Regions from separate parts of the Arthrobacter sp. UYCu512 genome, predicted to be linked through region 2. Evidence: predicted binding sites of a transcription regulator. Region 2 holds the regulator's gene; the other holds the start of a gene.
The links. Region 2 encodes LexA, which represses DNA repair genes until DNA is damaged. Its sites were predicted from a motif close to TCGAACANNTGTTCGA; they were not measured.

Region 1 (7,051 bases), on a different contig from region 2:
GCTGAGGTCCCCGTCCTTGACGGTGTCAGCTTCACAGCCCTTCCCGGAACCGTCACGGCGGTCATCGGCGCCACCGGCAGCGGTAAGAGCACCCTGCTGAACCTGCTGCCAAGGTTCCTGGATGCCACCGCCGGGACGATCAGCATCGGCGGATCCGAAGTCCGCGGGCTGTCCCTGGCGACGCTGCGCAGCCTGATAGCCTTCGTTCCCCAGCACTCCTACCTGTTCTCCGGGACGCTTGCCGAGAACCTGAGAATGGCCGCGCCGGCAGCCACGGACGAGGAACTCTGGCAGGTACTGGGGAATGCGCAGGCCGGTGCTTTTGTCCGGCGGCTGCCGCAGGGGCTGCAGGCACCGGTGACGGAGGGCGGAACGAATTTTTCCGGCGGCCAGCGGCAGCGGCTTTGCATCGCCCGGGCTCTGCTCCGGCGTTCGGCGGTGTACGTGTTTGATGACAGTTTCTCGGCGTTGGACTACGGTACGGACACCCGGCTCCGACAGGCGATGGCGCCGCTGCTGCATTCGGCCACTGTCCTGATCGTGGCCGAACGTGTTGCCACGATCGAGGACGCAGGGCTGATCCTTGTCCTCGAGGACGGCCGGCTCGTGGCACAGGGAACACATCAGCAGCTGATGGAGTCCTCGCCGAGCTACCAGGAGATCGCAGCCTCCCAGCTGTTGCTTGAGGAGACCCCGTGAAGCCGGAGCCGCCCCCCGACGCCGGGACCGGCACTCCCGCCGCCGGCGGGACCACAGAGCAACCCGTGCTGGACACACAACCGGACGGCCGGCGCGCTGCCCTCCCGTCAGCGCCTCCCGGAACGACCCCGGGCGCCGGCCGGCTTCGCTGGCGCACGGCAGGGCGGCTACTCGGGCTGCTCCGCCCGTCGAGGTTGCTGATGGCAGGCGTCCTCGCTGCCACCTGCGCATTTGTGGTGCTCAACGTGCTGGCGCCCAAAGTCCTCGGCGACGCCACCGACGTCGTTGTTGCTGGCGTCACCGGCGGAACCTTCGACCAGGATCAGCTGGCTGCCCTGCTGGCGGAGGTCTCGCTGATGTATCTGGGGGCCTCGGCCTTCAGTTGGATCCAGGGCACCCTGACGGCCGTTGCCGCGCAGCGACTCAGCAGCGGGCTGCGTGCCTCGGTGGAGGTCAAACTGCACGTCCTGCCGTCGGGCCACTTCGACGAGCAGCACCGTGGCGACGTTCTGAGCCGAGCCACCAACGACGTCGACAACATTGCCCAGGCGCTCAACCAGCTGCCCAACCAGCTCATTATGTCGCTGTTGATGCTCTCCGGGGCGCTGGGCATGATGCTGTGGATCTCCCCGGTGCTGGCAGTGATCGCGCTGGTGTCCGTCCCGGTGTCGACCCTCATCACCGTCCTGGTGGCCCGGAAGTCACAGGGCCATTTCACTGAGCAATGGAGCAGCACCGGGGAGCTGCACGCACAACTCGAGGAGCTATTCACCGGACATGAGGTGATCAAGGCCTTTGGCCGGCAGGAGGCAGCTGCGTCCAGTTTCAGGGACGCCAACGACCGATTGTGCCGCGCGGGCGCACGCGCCCAGTACGTGTCCGGCGTCGTTCAGCCGCTGATGGTCCTGGTCTCCAACCTCAACTACATCGCCGTCGCCGTCGTCGGGGCGCTTCAGGTGCTGTCCGGGGCCATGACGATTGGCGGCCTTCAGGCCTTCATCCAATTCAGCAGGCTCTTCAGCCAACCGATGGGGCAGATTGGCGGCATGCTGACCCTGCTGCAGTCCTGCCTGGTCTCGGCCGGGCGGGTCTTTGACCTCCTGGATGCACCGGAGATCCCGCCGGACCCGGACCCGGGCCGGCACGGGGCCGGAATTGCGCCGCCCCATGCCGCGGGCCGGGTCACGTTTGAGCGTGTGACGTTCGGTTACCGGCCCGGTTCACCGGTGGTCCAGGATCTGAGTTTTACCGTGGAACCCGGCCAGACCGTGGCAATTGTTGGCCATACCGGAGCCGGCAAGACCACTGTGGTGAACCTGCTTATGCGCTTCAACGAACTCGATTCGGGCCGGATTACTGTCGACGGCACGGATATCGCGGAACTGACACGCGACGAACTGCGGGCCAGGTTCGGGACCGTGTTGCAGGACTCCTGGCTCTTCACCGGCAGCATCCGGGAGAACATCGAATACGGCCGCCCCGGCGCGGGCGATGCCGCAGTGATTGCCGCTGCTCAGGCCAGCCATGTTGACCAGTTCGTCCGGGCGCTGCCTGAGGGGTACGACACGATGCTCGGCAACGACGGAGACTCGCTCAGCCGCGGACAGCGCCAGCTGATTTCGATTGCCCGTGCGCAACTCGCCAGGCGCAGCATCCTGGTCCTGGACGAGGCGACCAGCTCGGTGGATAGCCGCACCGAAGTCCAGATCCGCCGGGCGATGCGCGGCCTCAGGCAGGGACGCACCAGCTTCGTGATTGCCCACCGCTTGTCCACCGTGCGCGACGCTGATCTAATTCTGGTCATGGATCAAGGACGGATCGTTGAACAAGGAACCCACCGCCAACTCATCTCCAGGGGTGGGATGTACCTGAAACTGTATAAGGCACAGTTCGCCCGCCGCGAACAGGCCACCTCCGGCCGGGAGCCCGGACAGTGACCCCCACGGACGCATCGACGGTCCCCTTTCCCGGTGCCTGGCGGCCCAACCCCGGCAGCACGGTCCCGTTGTTTGATCAGCTCCGGCTCAACATTATTGAACGGGCCGACAACGGCGCGCTGGCGCCCGGGACCAAGCTCCCTGCCGTCCGCAGCCTTGCCGGCGAGCTGGGGGTCGCACCCCATACCGTGGCCCGCGCCTACAAGGAACTCGAGGCCGCCGGCGTTGTGGTCACCCGGGGCCGAAACGGCACTGTGATGTGCGCACGGGACGAAGCCTGGAGCTCGCTCTCCGCTGTGGCTGCCGGGTTCGCCGATGCCGCGAAAGCCCAGGGCGCCAGCTTCGCCGAGGCCGTGCAGCTGCTCGCCGCCGCGTACGACCGCTCCTAGGACCGGCGCTAAGTTGCCGCGCGGGATTTCGCGGCACGGGGCGCCCCGGAAATGGATCTTCGAAGAAGTTTTCGATTAGCATTGGTAGCGTGCCTAAAGCCGTAGCTGACGATCCAGCCGTAGATTCCCAGTCCGCAGTCCTCCCGACGGAGTCCGCAAAACCGGGCCGCGCAGACGATGCGCGCCCCGCGGTGAAGCGTCCGGACATGTCGCGGCTGGTGGTCAAAGGCGCGCGCGAGCATAATCTGCGCAACGTGGACCTGGACCTGCCCCGCGACTCCATGATCGTTTTTACCGGCCTCTCCGGCTCGGGCAAGTCGTCCCTGGCGTTCGACACTATTTTTGCCGAAGGCCAACGCCGCTACGTCGAATCCCTCTCCGCCTACGCCAGGCAGTTCCTCGGCCAGGTGGACAAGCCCGACGTCGACTTCATCGAGGGCCTCTCGCCCGCGGTGTCCATCGACCAGAAGTCCACCAGCAAAAACCCGCGCTCCACGGTGGGTACCATCACCGAAATCTACGACTACATGCGGCTCCTGTGGGCCCGCGTTGGCCGCCCACACTGCCCCATCTGCGGGGAGCCCGTCGCGAAGCAAACCCCGCAGCAGATCGTGGACCAGCTCCTGGAGCTGCCGGAAGGCACCCGCTTCCAGGTCCTGGCACCGGTTGTCCGGGGCCGCAAGGGCGAATTCGTCGAATTGTTCAAGGAGCTCACCGCCAAGGGATACTCGCGTGCCCGGGTCGATGACACGCTGATCCAACTCAGCGACCCGCCCAAGCTGGGCAAACAGTTCAAACACACCATCGAGGTGGTGGTGGATCGCCTTGTGGTCAAGGACGGCATCAGCCAGCGCCTCACGGACTCGGTGGAAACTGCCTTGGGCCTTGCCGAGGGCAGGATCCTCGCCGAGTTCGTCGACCTCGAAGCTGACGACCCGGAGCGGGTCCGGGCGTTCTCCGAACACCTCGCCTGCCCAAATGAGCACCCCCTGGCGATCGATGAGATCGAACCCCGCTCCTTTTCCTTTAACAATCCTTTCGGTGCGTGCTCGGCCTGCAGCGGCATCGGCACGAAGCTCGAGGTCGATGAGGAACTGATCATCCCGAACGGGGAGTTGTCCCTGGCGGAGGGTGCCATCGCTCCGTGGTCGCTCGGCACGGCAACCACGGAGTACTGGAACCGGCTGCTCGGCGGACTCGCCAAGGAACTGGGTTTCTCCATGAAAACCCCGTGGGACAAGCTCTCCGAGGACACCCGCCAGACCGTGCTGCACGGCAAGGACCACAAAGTGGTGGTGCAGTACCGCAACCGTTTCGGCCGGGAACGCAAATACAGCACAGGCTTCGAAGGCGTCATCCAGTACGTCCACCGCAAGCACCTCGAAACGGACTCGGACAAGGCCCGGGACCGTTACGAGGAGTACATGCGGCAGATTCCGTGCCCGGTCTGCAACGGTGCACGCCTGAACCCGGCCTCGCTCTCGGTGCTGATCAACGGCAAGTCCATTGCCGCGGTCGCCGCGTTGCCAATGCGCGACTGCGCCTATTTCCTGGACAACCTGGTGCTGACCGGACGGGAGGCCCAGATTGCCAACCAGGTCCTTAAGGAGATCCAGGCCCGGCTCACCTTCCTGCTCGACGTCGGCCTGGAGTATTTGAACCTGGAGCGGGCGTCCGGCACTCTCTCCGGCGGCGAAGCCCAGCGGATCCGGCTGGCCACCCAGATCGGTTCCGGCCTGGTGGGTGTCCTTTACGTCCTGGACGAGCCTTCCATCGGCCTGCACCAGCGGGATAACCGGCGCCTGATCGAGACACTCACCCGGCTGCGGGACCTCGGCAACACCCTGATTGTGGTCGAACACGACGAGGACACCATCCAGGAGGCCGACTGGGTGGTCGATATCGGACCCGGCGCCGGCGAGCACGGCGGCATGGTGGTGCACTCCGGTTCCTATCAGGGGCTGCTCGAGAACACCGAGTCACTCACCGGTGACTACCTCTCCGGCCGGAAGCGGATCGAAGTCCCGAAAAAGCGGCGAAAGTACGACAAAAAGCGTGAGCTTAAGGTCGTCGGCGCCAAGGAGCACAACCTCCTGAACGTTGACGCTACGTTCCCGCTGGGTCTGTTCACCGCGGTGACCGGCGTCAGCGGCTCCGGCAAGTCCACCCTGGTAAACGAGATCCTGTACAAGGTCCTGGCCAACAAGCTCAACGGCGCCAAACAGGTGGCCGGACGGCATAAGTCCATCCAGGGCCTCGAGCATCTCGACAAGGTGGTCCACGTCGATCAGAGCCCCATCGGCCGCACACCGCGGTCCAACCCAGCCACCTACACTGGCGTTTTCGACAATATCCGCAAGCTTTTCGCGGACACCACTGAGGCCAAGGTGCGCGGCTACCTGCCGGGCCGGTTCTCCTTCAACGTCAAGGGCGGCCGCTGCGAGGCTTGCTCCGGTGACGGCACGCTGAAGATCGAAATGAACTTCCTGCCGGACGTCTACGTACCCTGCGAGGTGTGCCACGGCGCCCGGTACAACCGCGAAACCCTGGAAGTCCACTACAAGGGCAAAACGATCGCCGACGTACTGAACATGCCCATCGAGGAAGGCGCCGAATTCTTCGCGGCGTTCTCGCCGATTGCCCGCCACCTGAGCACCCTCGTCGACGTCGGGCTCGGCTATGTCCGGCTGGGGCAGCCCGCGACGACACTCTCCGGCGGCGAGGCCCAGCGGGTGAAGCTGGCAGCCGAACTGCAGAAGCGCTCCAACGGCCGCAGCATCTACGTCCTTGACGAACCCACCACAGGGCTGCACTTCGAGGACATCCGGAAACTGCTGCTGGTCCTGCAGGGCCTCGTGGACAAGGGCAACACCGTCATCACCATCGAGCACAACCTCGATGTAATTAAAAGCGCTGACTGGATCGTCGACCTGGGCCCGGACGGAGGGTCCGGCGGTGGCCGAATTGTAGCTTCCGGAACACCGGAACAGGTGGCAAAGTCCACCCAAAGCCATACCGCGGCCTTCCTGGCCGACATTCTGGCCTGAAGCCGGCCGGGGCCGGTGCTTCCACCGAAGCGCCGGCCTTGCCGCGTCGGATACATTCCTTTCGGGGCATACGGGTTTCTGGCATCGGGAGACTCGTGAGAAACTAAGCCGGTGACCCAAACAACAGTGCCCGTGATTTTCGACCTGGACGGCACTCTTGTCGATCCGGTGCACGGAATATCGGACGGAATCGCGGCGGCCCTTACAGAGCTCGGACTCCGCATTCCGGGTAAAGCCCGAATGGATGCCATGATTGGCCCCAAACTCAGCCATTCGCTCACCGAAATCGCCGGGGTGCCTGCCGGTCAACTGGACGACGCCATCCGCATCTACCGTGCGCACTATCTGGCCACCGGCATCGCCCAAAGCCGGCTCTATCCCGGTATTCGCGCGCTGCTGGAAACCTTTGCCGGCGCAGGCCGGCCCATCGCCGTCGCCACCCAGAAACCCGAGGGCCTGGCCCGGACAGTGCTGGAGCACCACGGGATTGCCGGCCTGTTCCTCACCATCCGAGGCTCGGCCGCGGATGAGGCAGCGGCAGCCGGGACCCAGTCGGGGAAGAAATCGATCGTTGCCGCGGCGCTCTCGGATTTCTCCGGCCGTGGCCTGGACACCCGCGGTGCCGTGATGGTGGGGGACCGTGCCCAGGACGTTGCCGGCGCCGCTGCCAACGGCCTTGACTGTATCGGCGTAGGCTGGGGATTCGCTCCGGCTGGGGAACTGAACACTGCCGGCGCCGTGGAGGTTGTGCACAGCAGCGCCGAACTCTACGGGAGCATTACCCGGCGGGACACCGCCGTGAATCCGGAGCCGCTGGACCCGGTTGCCGTGAACCCGAACCTGACGAACGACGCTGTAAACGAGGTGTGCACCGATGGCAATGTTTGATGCAATCCGCTGGACCACCCGGGGTCTGGTGACCTCGACCTGCCGGCCGACGGTCATCGGACTTGAGAACGTGCCCAAGCACGGTCCCTTC
Region 2 (7,051 bases):
TAAAAGCATGTTCTTGAACTTCAAGTAGCCGGCGCGGGTTAAAAGGCGCGGGTTAGAGGCCCGGGTTAAAGGCTCGGATTAAATGGCCCGGGTTAAATCCCGTCCCCGCAGCGACGCAGGTAGTCACCTTCCGCTCAGCGCGCCACCCACGATGCTCCCGACATGGACCCACCGCTGGCGCCCGTCCCACTTGGAGATTGGCAGTGCTTATTGCGGCGCGGCCTGCGAAGCTTCTCGTCCTTCTCAAGGCGCCAACCGTGCCTGTTCCCTTTCCCGCCGCTCCGATGAGGAGCCCTTTATGCCCGAAGCGCCGTTGCCTCAGGCAACCCAGGAGTCCCGTTTGACCAATAGTCGTCAGCCCAGCGCGAATACCGCCCCACGCAGCACCGATCGGCACTATTCTGAAACTGCCAAACCTCTAAAGGAGACCATGACCAGTCAGCCCAACACCGGACCCGATTCAGCAGCCCAGGACATGAGTCCTGCGGAAATCCAGGCTGTCATCGACCGGATCCTCGCCAAGGACAACCCTGCCCGGGAGCCAGCCCAGACTGCCGGTGCGCCCGCCTCGGTGCTCGGCAAGGCGCAGGCCATTTCCCGGCGGGGCGAAGAGCACAGCAGCTACGACGGCGACCAACAGGACCTCGAGGAACGGCACGCACTGCGCCGGACCGCCGGGCTTTCCACCGAGCTTGAAGACGTCACCGAAGTCGAATACCGCCAACTTCGACTTGAGCGCGTCGTCCTGGCCGGGCTCTGGACCGAAGGGACCCTCGCGGATGCCGAGAATTCGCTCCGCGAACTCGCCGCACTGGCCGAGACCGCGGGTTCGGAGGTCCTCGACGGGATCGTCCAGCGCCGCCCCAAACCCGATCCCGGTACCTTTCTCGGCTCCGGTAAGGCCCAGGAGCTCAAGGACATTGTGATGTCCACCGGCGCGGATACCGTCGTCGTCGACGCCGAACTGGCACCCTCGCAGCGCCGCAGCCTGGAGGACATCGTCAAGGTCAAGGTCATCGACCGGACGGCCCTGATCCTGGACATCTTTGCCCAGCATGCCAAGAGCCGCGAGGGTAAAGCCCAGGTGGAACTCGCGCAGCTCGAATACCTGCTTCCACGGCTGCGCGGCTGGGGCGACTCGATGTCACGCCAGGCCGGTGGCCAGGTAGGCGGCGCCGGCGCCGGCATGGGTTCGCGTGGTCCCGGTGAAACCAAGATTGAACTGGACCGCCGCCGGATCCGCACCCGGATGGCCAAGCTGCGCCGTGAAATCGCAGCAATGAAGCCGGCGCGGGAAACCAAACGGGCCAACCGCCGTCGCAATTCCGTGCCGTCGGTAGCGATCGCCGGGTACACCAATGCCGGCAAGTCCTCGTTGCTGAACCGCCTGACCGACGCCGGAGTCCTGGTGGAGAACGCCCTGTTCGCCACGCTGGATCCGACGGTGCGCAAAGCCGAAACCTCGGACGGCCTGGGCTACACGCTGGCAGATACCGTCGGCTTCGTCCGTTCGCTGCCCACCCAGCTCGTGGAGGCATTCCGCTCCACCCTGGAGGAAGTCGCGGACGCGGATCTGATCCTGCATATCGTGGATGTCTCGCACCCGGATCCGGAAGGCCAGATCGCGGCCGTCCGGGCCGTCTTCAGCGAAGTCGATGCCCGCAAGGTGCCGGAAATCATCGTCCTGAACAAGGCCGACGCCGCCGACCCCTTTGTGATCGAACGGCTTAAGCAGCGCGAACCTCGCCACATTGTGGTGTCGGCACGCACCGGGGAGGGTATCCCGGAACTTCTCAAAGCCATCAGCGAAGGCATCCCGCGGCCCAGCGTGAAGCTGGAACTCATGATTCCCTACAACCGCGGGGACCTGCTCAGCAAGCTGCACGAGACCGACGCCGAAATCCTTAGCCTGGACCACGAGGAAGCAGGCACCCGTGCCGTGGTGATGGTGCGTGAAGGCTTCGCCGCTGAACTGGATTCGTTCATCAGCAATGACTGAGGCAGCGGTGACCGGGGCGGAAGCCGACACGGACCACCCGGCGGGAACCGCCCGGGCAGCGGAGGACGCGGCCACGGCGGTCCCGGCGGCGGTGGACCCTGCCGGGACTGAACCGGACGCAAAGCCGCCGGCTCGAACAGGTGCCCGGGCCGGTGCGGAATTCGTCGTCGAACTGCTCGACCGCGCCGTGGCGGGAATGGGCGGCCAGAGCCGGGACGGCCAGCACGAGATGGCCCGGCAGGTGGCGCACGCGATTGACAGCGGCGACCACCTGCTGGTCCAGGCCGGCACGGGCACCGGCAAATCCCTCGCGTACCTGATCCCGCTGATCGCCCACTCGCTGGTCAGCGACAAGCCCACACTGGTCTCCACCGCCACCCTCGCCCTGCAGACCCAGATCGTTGGCAGGGACCTGCCCCGGCTGCTGAAGACCATCACCCCGGCGCTGGACCGGCCGGTCAAAATTGCCCTCGTCAAGGGACGGTCCAACTACGTGTGCCGGCATAAGCTCGACGGCGGCTTCCCTTCGGAAGAGCCGTCCGAAGGCCAGCTCTTCTCGCTCGGGGAGGATACCTCCGTGCCGCATTTTGCCGCCGCGATGGGCGGCCCGTCCTCCCAGCTCGGCAAGGAGGTCGTCCGGCTCCGCGACTGGGCCGAGGACACCTCGACGGGAGACCGGGATGAGCTTTTGCCAGGGGTCACCGACCGTGCGTGGCGGCAGGTCTCAGTTACCTCGATGGAGTGCCTTGGCGCGCAAAAATGCCCGCTGGCGGCAGAGTGCTTCAGCGAACTCGCCCGCCAGAACGCCGCGGACGCCGACGTTGTTGTCACCAACCACGCCATGCTGGCGGTCAGCGCCTTCGAGGGCCTCGCAGTGCTGCCGGAATACGATGTTGTGGTGGTCGATGAGGCCCATGAACTCCAGGACCGCGTGACCGGCGCGGTCTCCGGCCAGCTCTCCGTCGCGATGGTGCACGCCGCCGCGTCCGGGGCCCGGAAGCACACCGGCATTACGGTGGACGCGCTGAACAACGCCGCCGCCAACCTGGAACTTGCCATTGAGGGCGTCCCCGGCGGGCTGATGCCGAACGGGTTAAACAGTGAACAGCTGGACTGTGTCGACCAGTTGCGGGACGCGTGCCGCGCGGCCCTCTCGGATTCCAAGGGGGACAGCGCCAACACGGCCGACGGCGGCCGCCAGCTGGCGCGCTCGCGCCTGATGGTGATCCTGGAGCTATGCGAACGGCTGCTGGCGGCGCGGGAAAACCGTGAAGTGGTCTGGTTTTCCCGCAACAGCACCTTTGACCCGCAGCAGGGCTACTCCCAGCCCGACGAGTCCGCGCCCGCCCTGGTCAACATCGCTCCGCTCAGTGTCGCCGGCCGGCTCCGTGAGGGCCTCTTCGCGGACCACACTGTAATTCTGACCTCCGCGACCCTGGCGATCGGCTCCGCGTTCGAACCCGCCGCCGGCGGCTTGGGCCTGGTCGGCCCCGGGGCCCCCAGCTGGACCGGCGTCGACGTCGGTTCACCCTTCGAATACCCCAAACAAGGCATTCTCTACGTCGCCAAGCACCTGCCCAAGCCCGGCCGCGGCACGTCCCCGGAAGCCCTCGACGAACTCGAGAAGCTCATCCGCGCCTCCGGCGGCGGGGCGCTGTGCCTGTTTTCGTCCCGCCGCGCCGCCGAGGACGCAGCCGAGGCGATGCGGCCGCGGCTGGACGTCAGCATCCTATGCCAGGGCGACTCGACCATGACCGCGCTTGTAAAACAGTTCGCCGATGAACCGGACACCTGCCTCTTTGGCACCATGTCCCTGTGGCAGGGCGTTGACGTGCCCGGCGCCTCCTGCCGCCTCGTGGTGATCGACCGGATTCCGTTTCCGCGTCCCGATGACCCGCTGATGACTGCCCGGTCCCGCGCCGTGGCACAGGCCGGAGGCAACGGCTTTATGAGCGTTTCCGCGACCCACGCCGCCATCCGCCTGGCCCAGGGCGCAGGCCGGCTGATCCGGACCACCACGGACAGGGGAGTGGTGGCTGTGCTGGATTCACGGCTGTCCACCGAACGCTATGGCGGATTCCTCCGGGCGGCGTTGCCGCCATTTTGGCCCACCAACGATCCCGTGGTCGCCATGGCTGCCCTGGAACGGCTTGGGAAGGAATCCGGGCAGCCCAACTAGCGGCCGCTGACGGGACGGTTTGCAGTGTTTTGGTGCTCCCACCCGGTTCCTTGAACCGGGCCAGGGCTGCAGCACCGGGCCCTCGGCATTCCCTCCGCCGGCTCTCCATCAGGGGCCAGGGAAACTCAGGGGGCAGCGAACCTAAGGGGCAGGGAACATAAGGGGGCGGGGAACCGGGCCGAACGTGCCGGGGGTCATAAGGCCGCGGCCGGGCTACCGGCGCGCCGGGTCGTGGCCGGATCAAGCCGGCACCAACGCGGGCTACAGCGAGCGCAGTACCGAGACGACTTTGCCCATAATGACGGCGTGGTCGCCGAGTATGGGCTCGTACTGCGTGTTCTGCGGCAGCAGCCAGGTGTGGCCGTCGCGCTGCCGGAAGGTCTTAACGGTGGCCTCGTCGTCCAGCAGCGCGGCCACGATATCTCCGTTGACGGCGTCGCCCTGCTGGCGCACCACCACCCAGTCGCCGTCGCAGATGGCTGCATCGATCATGGAATCCCCGGCGACCTTGAGCATAAACAGCTCGCCGTGGCCCACCAGCTGGCGGGGCAACGGCATCACGTCCTCAACGACCTGATCGGCCAGGATCGGACCGCCGGCCGCGATCCGGCCCACCAGCGGCACCATGGCGGTGTCGGTGGCACTGCTCAACTCGGACACGGACAGCCCGCCCACGGTCCGCAGCCCGCCGGCCTTGGCGGCTGGGATCTTTGTGCTTCCCTCATCGAGGGTCAGCGGCATCAGCACTTCCATGGCACGCGGGCGCTTCGGGTCGCGCCGCAGGTAACCCAGCTTTTCCAGTTGTGCGAGCTGGTGGGTGACGCTGGAGAGGCTGGCCAGTCCTACCGTGTCGCCGATCTCGCGCATGGACGGCGGGTAGCCGTTGTCCGTCACGGAGCGCTGGATAGTTTCCAGAATCTTCTTTTGCCGAACGGTAAGGCTCTTCGGTGGCCGGGCAGCCTGCGGGCCCCGCTGGGTGGCCCTGCCGCCAGTGGCTTGTGCTGCCATGTTCGCCAACGCCTTTCCGTTCCGCCCGGCTGCCGTGGCTGCGGCCGCCGGGAACTTCCGGCCTGAAATGTCAGACCCTGCTGATCAACTGCAGAAGTGGTTGTTCTTTGAGTCAAACCTAGGCCAGCCACACCGCTTTTTCAAACATTTGTTCTAGCGAGTCTCGACAATGTTCGTTAATAAGTGCTAAAACAGAACTAACAAGATTCGAACATGTGTTCTATTACTTAGTTGCCCGTGCAGGGCATGGCGTTCGGTTGTTTGTTCGAAAGTTAGGCCGGTTGGCGGCACGTATGTGGAGTGCGCCGGGCGGCACAGTATGGTCCAGGAAGGGCTCAGTTCATGTCAGCATCAAGCGCGTTTCACGACACTTTCGGCCGCGACGCATTCGGCAACTACGGCCGGCACGACGCCGGCGCACCCGGCGGCGGGTCCGCCCCTGCCGTGCAGGACAGCCCCGGCAGCCGGCAGCTCAACGCCGTCCGCGGGCCGCGTGCCCGGCAGGCGCCGCTGAAGCTCACCCGCCGGGGGCGCCTTGTTTTTATCGGCGTGCCGCTGATGCTGCTGGCTGCACTGATTTTGACCCTGAGCGGCTTCCTCAACGCGCCCGCCAAAGCGGCAGAGTCCACCGCTGAGTTGTCACCCACACCAACTGTCACCGTGACGGTGCAGCCGGGGGAGTCGCTCTGGGCCATTGCCGCCGCCGTGGTGCCCAGCCGTGACCCCCGCGACGTCGTTGCCGACATCATCGAGCTGAACAACCTCGAGGCGGCACGCGTGGTGCCGGGCCAGGCCCTTTTCATTCCGTCCACGTAGGGCCATTGAGCGATGGGTCAGGTGTCACAGTTTCCGGGCCCGCGGCGATCTCACTTAAACTAGTGAGGTGACTGACCAGTTAGAGCGCCTGAACCGACTTCCCCTCCGGACCAATCTTCGCGGACTGACGCCCTACGGTGCGCCGCAGCTTGACGTTCCCATCCTGCTGAACGTCAATGAAAACACCCACGGTGTCCCGGCCGATGTGCTCGCCGCGATCTCGGAGGCGGTTACCCTTGCCGCCGCCGGCCTGAACCGCTATCCGGACCGCGAGTTTACGGAGCTGCGCGAAGCCCTTGCGGAATACCTGGGCCACGGGCTGGGCGCGGAGAACATCTGGGCGGCAAACGGTTCCAACGAGGTGCTGCAGCAGATCCTCCAGGCCTTCGGCGGTCCGGGGCGCACTGCCCTTGGTTTCCCTCCCACGTACTCTATGTATCCGCTGCTGGCCGCCGGAACGGACACCGGATACATCACGGGCATCCGTGCCGAGGACTACGGCCTGAGCGCCGGCTCGGCCGCCCGCCAGGTCCGGGAACTGCAGCCGAATATCGTCTTCCTGTGTTCCCCGAACAACCCCACCGGTACGGGTCTGGGCCTGGACGTGGTGAAGGCCGTGTACGAAGCCGGCGAAGCCAGCCAGACGATAGTGATCGTCGACGAGGCGTACCACGAGTTCGCCCACGACGGCACGCCGAGCGCCCTCACCCTCCTGCCCGGGCGGGAGCGCCTGATCGTCTCGCGCACCATGAGCAAGGCTTTTGCCCTTGCCGGTGCCCGCGTTGGCTACATGGCGGCAGCGCCCGAGGTCACCGATGCGCTGCGGCTGGTGCGGCTTCCGTACCACCTTTCGGCGATCACCCAGGCAACAGCCCTGGCCGCCCTGCGGCACCGGGTCGCCCTGATGGCGGATGTTGAGGACATCAAGCGACAACGGGACAGGATAGTTGCCGAGCTGCAGCGTATGGGCCTCAAGCCTGCTGCCTCTGATTCGAACTACGTCTTTTTTGGCGGTCTCGACAGTCCGCACGAGGTCTGGCAGGGGCTGC

Region 1: the regulator LexA is predicted to act here: its motif matches at 3,085-3,100, upstream of uvrA (excinuclease ABC subunit UvrA).

Annotation. Positions count from the first base shown of each region.
Region 1 covers NZ_JBEPPA010000008.1:79,064-86,114, forward strand. The annotation lists gene ABIB49_RS10230 (ABC transporter ATP-binding protein) at 1-699, shown strand, start outside; gene ABIB49_RS10235 (ABC transporter ATP-binding protein) at 900-2,636, shown strand; gene ABIB49_RS10240 (GntR family transcriptional regulator) at 2,633-3,025, shown strand; gene uvrA (excinuclease ABC subunit UvrA) at 3,232-6,072, shown strand; gene ABIB49_RS10250 (HAD hydrolase-like protein) at 6,184-6,960, shown strand; gene ABIB49_RS10255 (lysophospholipid acyltransferase family protein) at 6,947-7,051, shown strand, end outside.
Region 2 covers NZ_JBEPPA010000003.1:17,825-24,875, reverse strand. The annotation lists gene hflX (GTPase HflX) at 431-1,999, shown strand; gene ABIB49_RS04075 (ATP-dependent DNA helicase) at 1,992-4,178, shown strand; gene lexA (transcriptional repressor LexA) at 4,440-5,186, opposite strand; gene ABIB49_RS04065 (LysM peptidoglycan-binding domain-containing protein) at 5,529-6,002, shown strand; gene ABIB49_RS04060 (histidinol-phosphate transaminase) at 6,070-7,051, shown strand, end outside.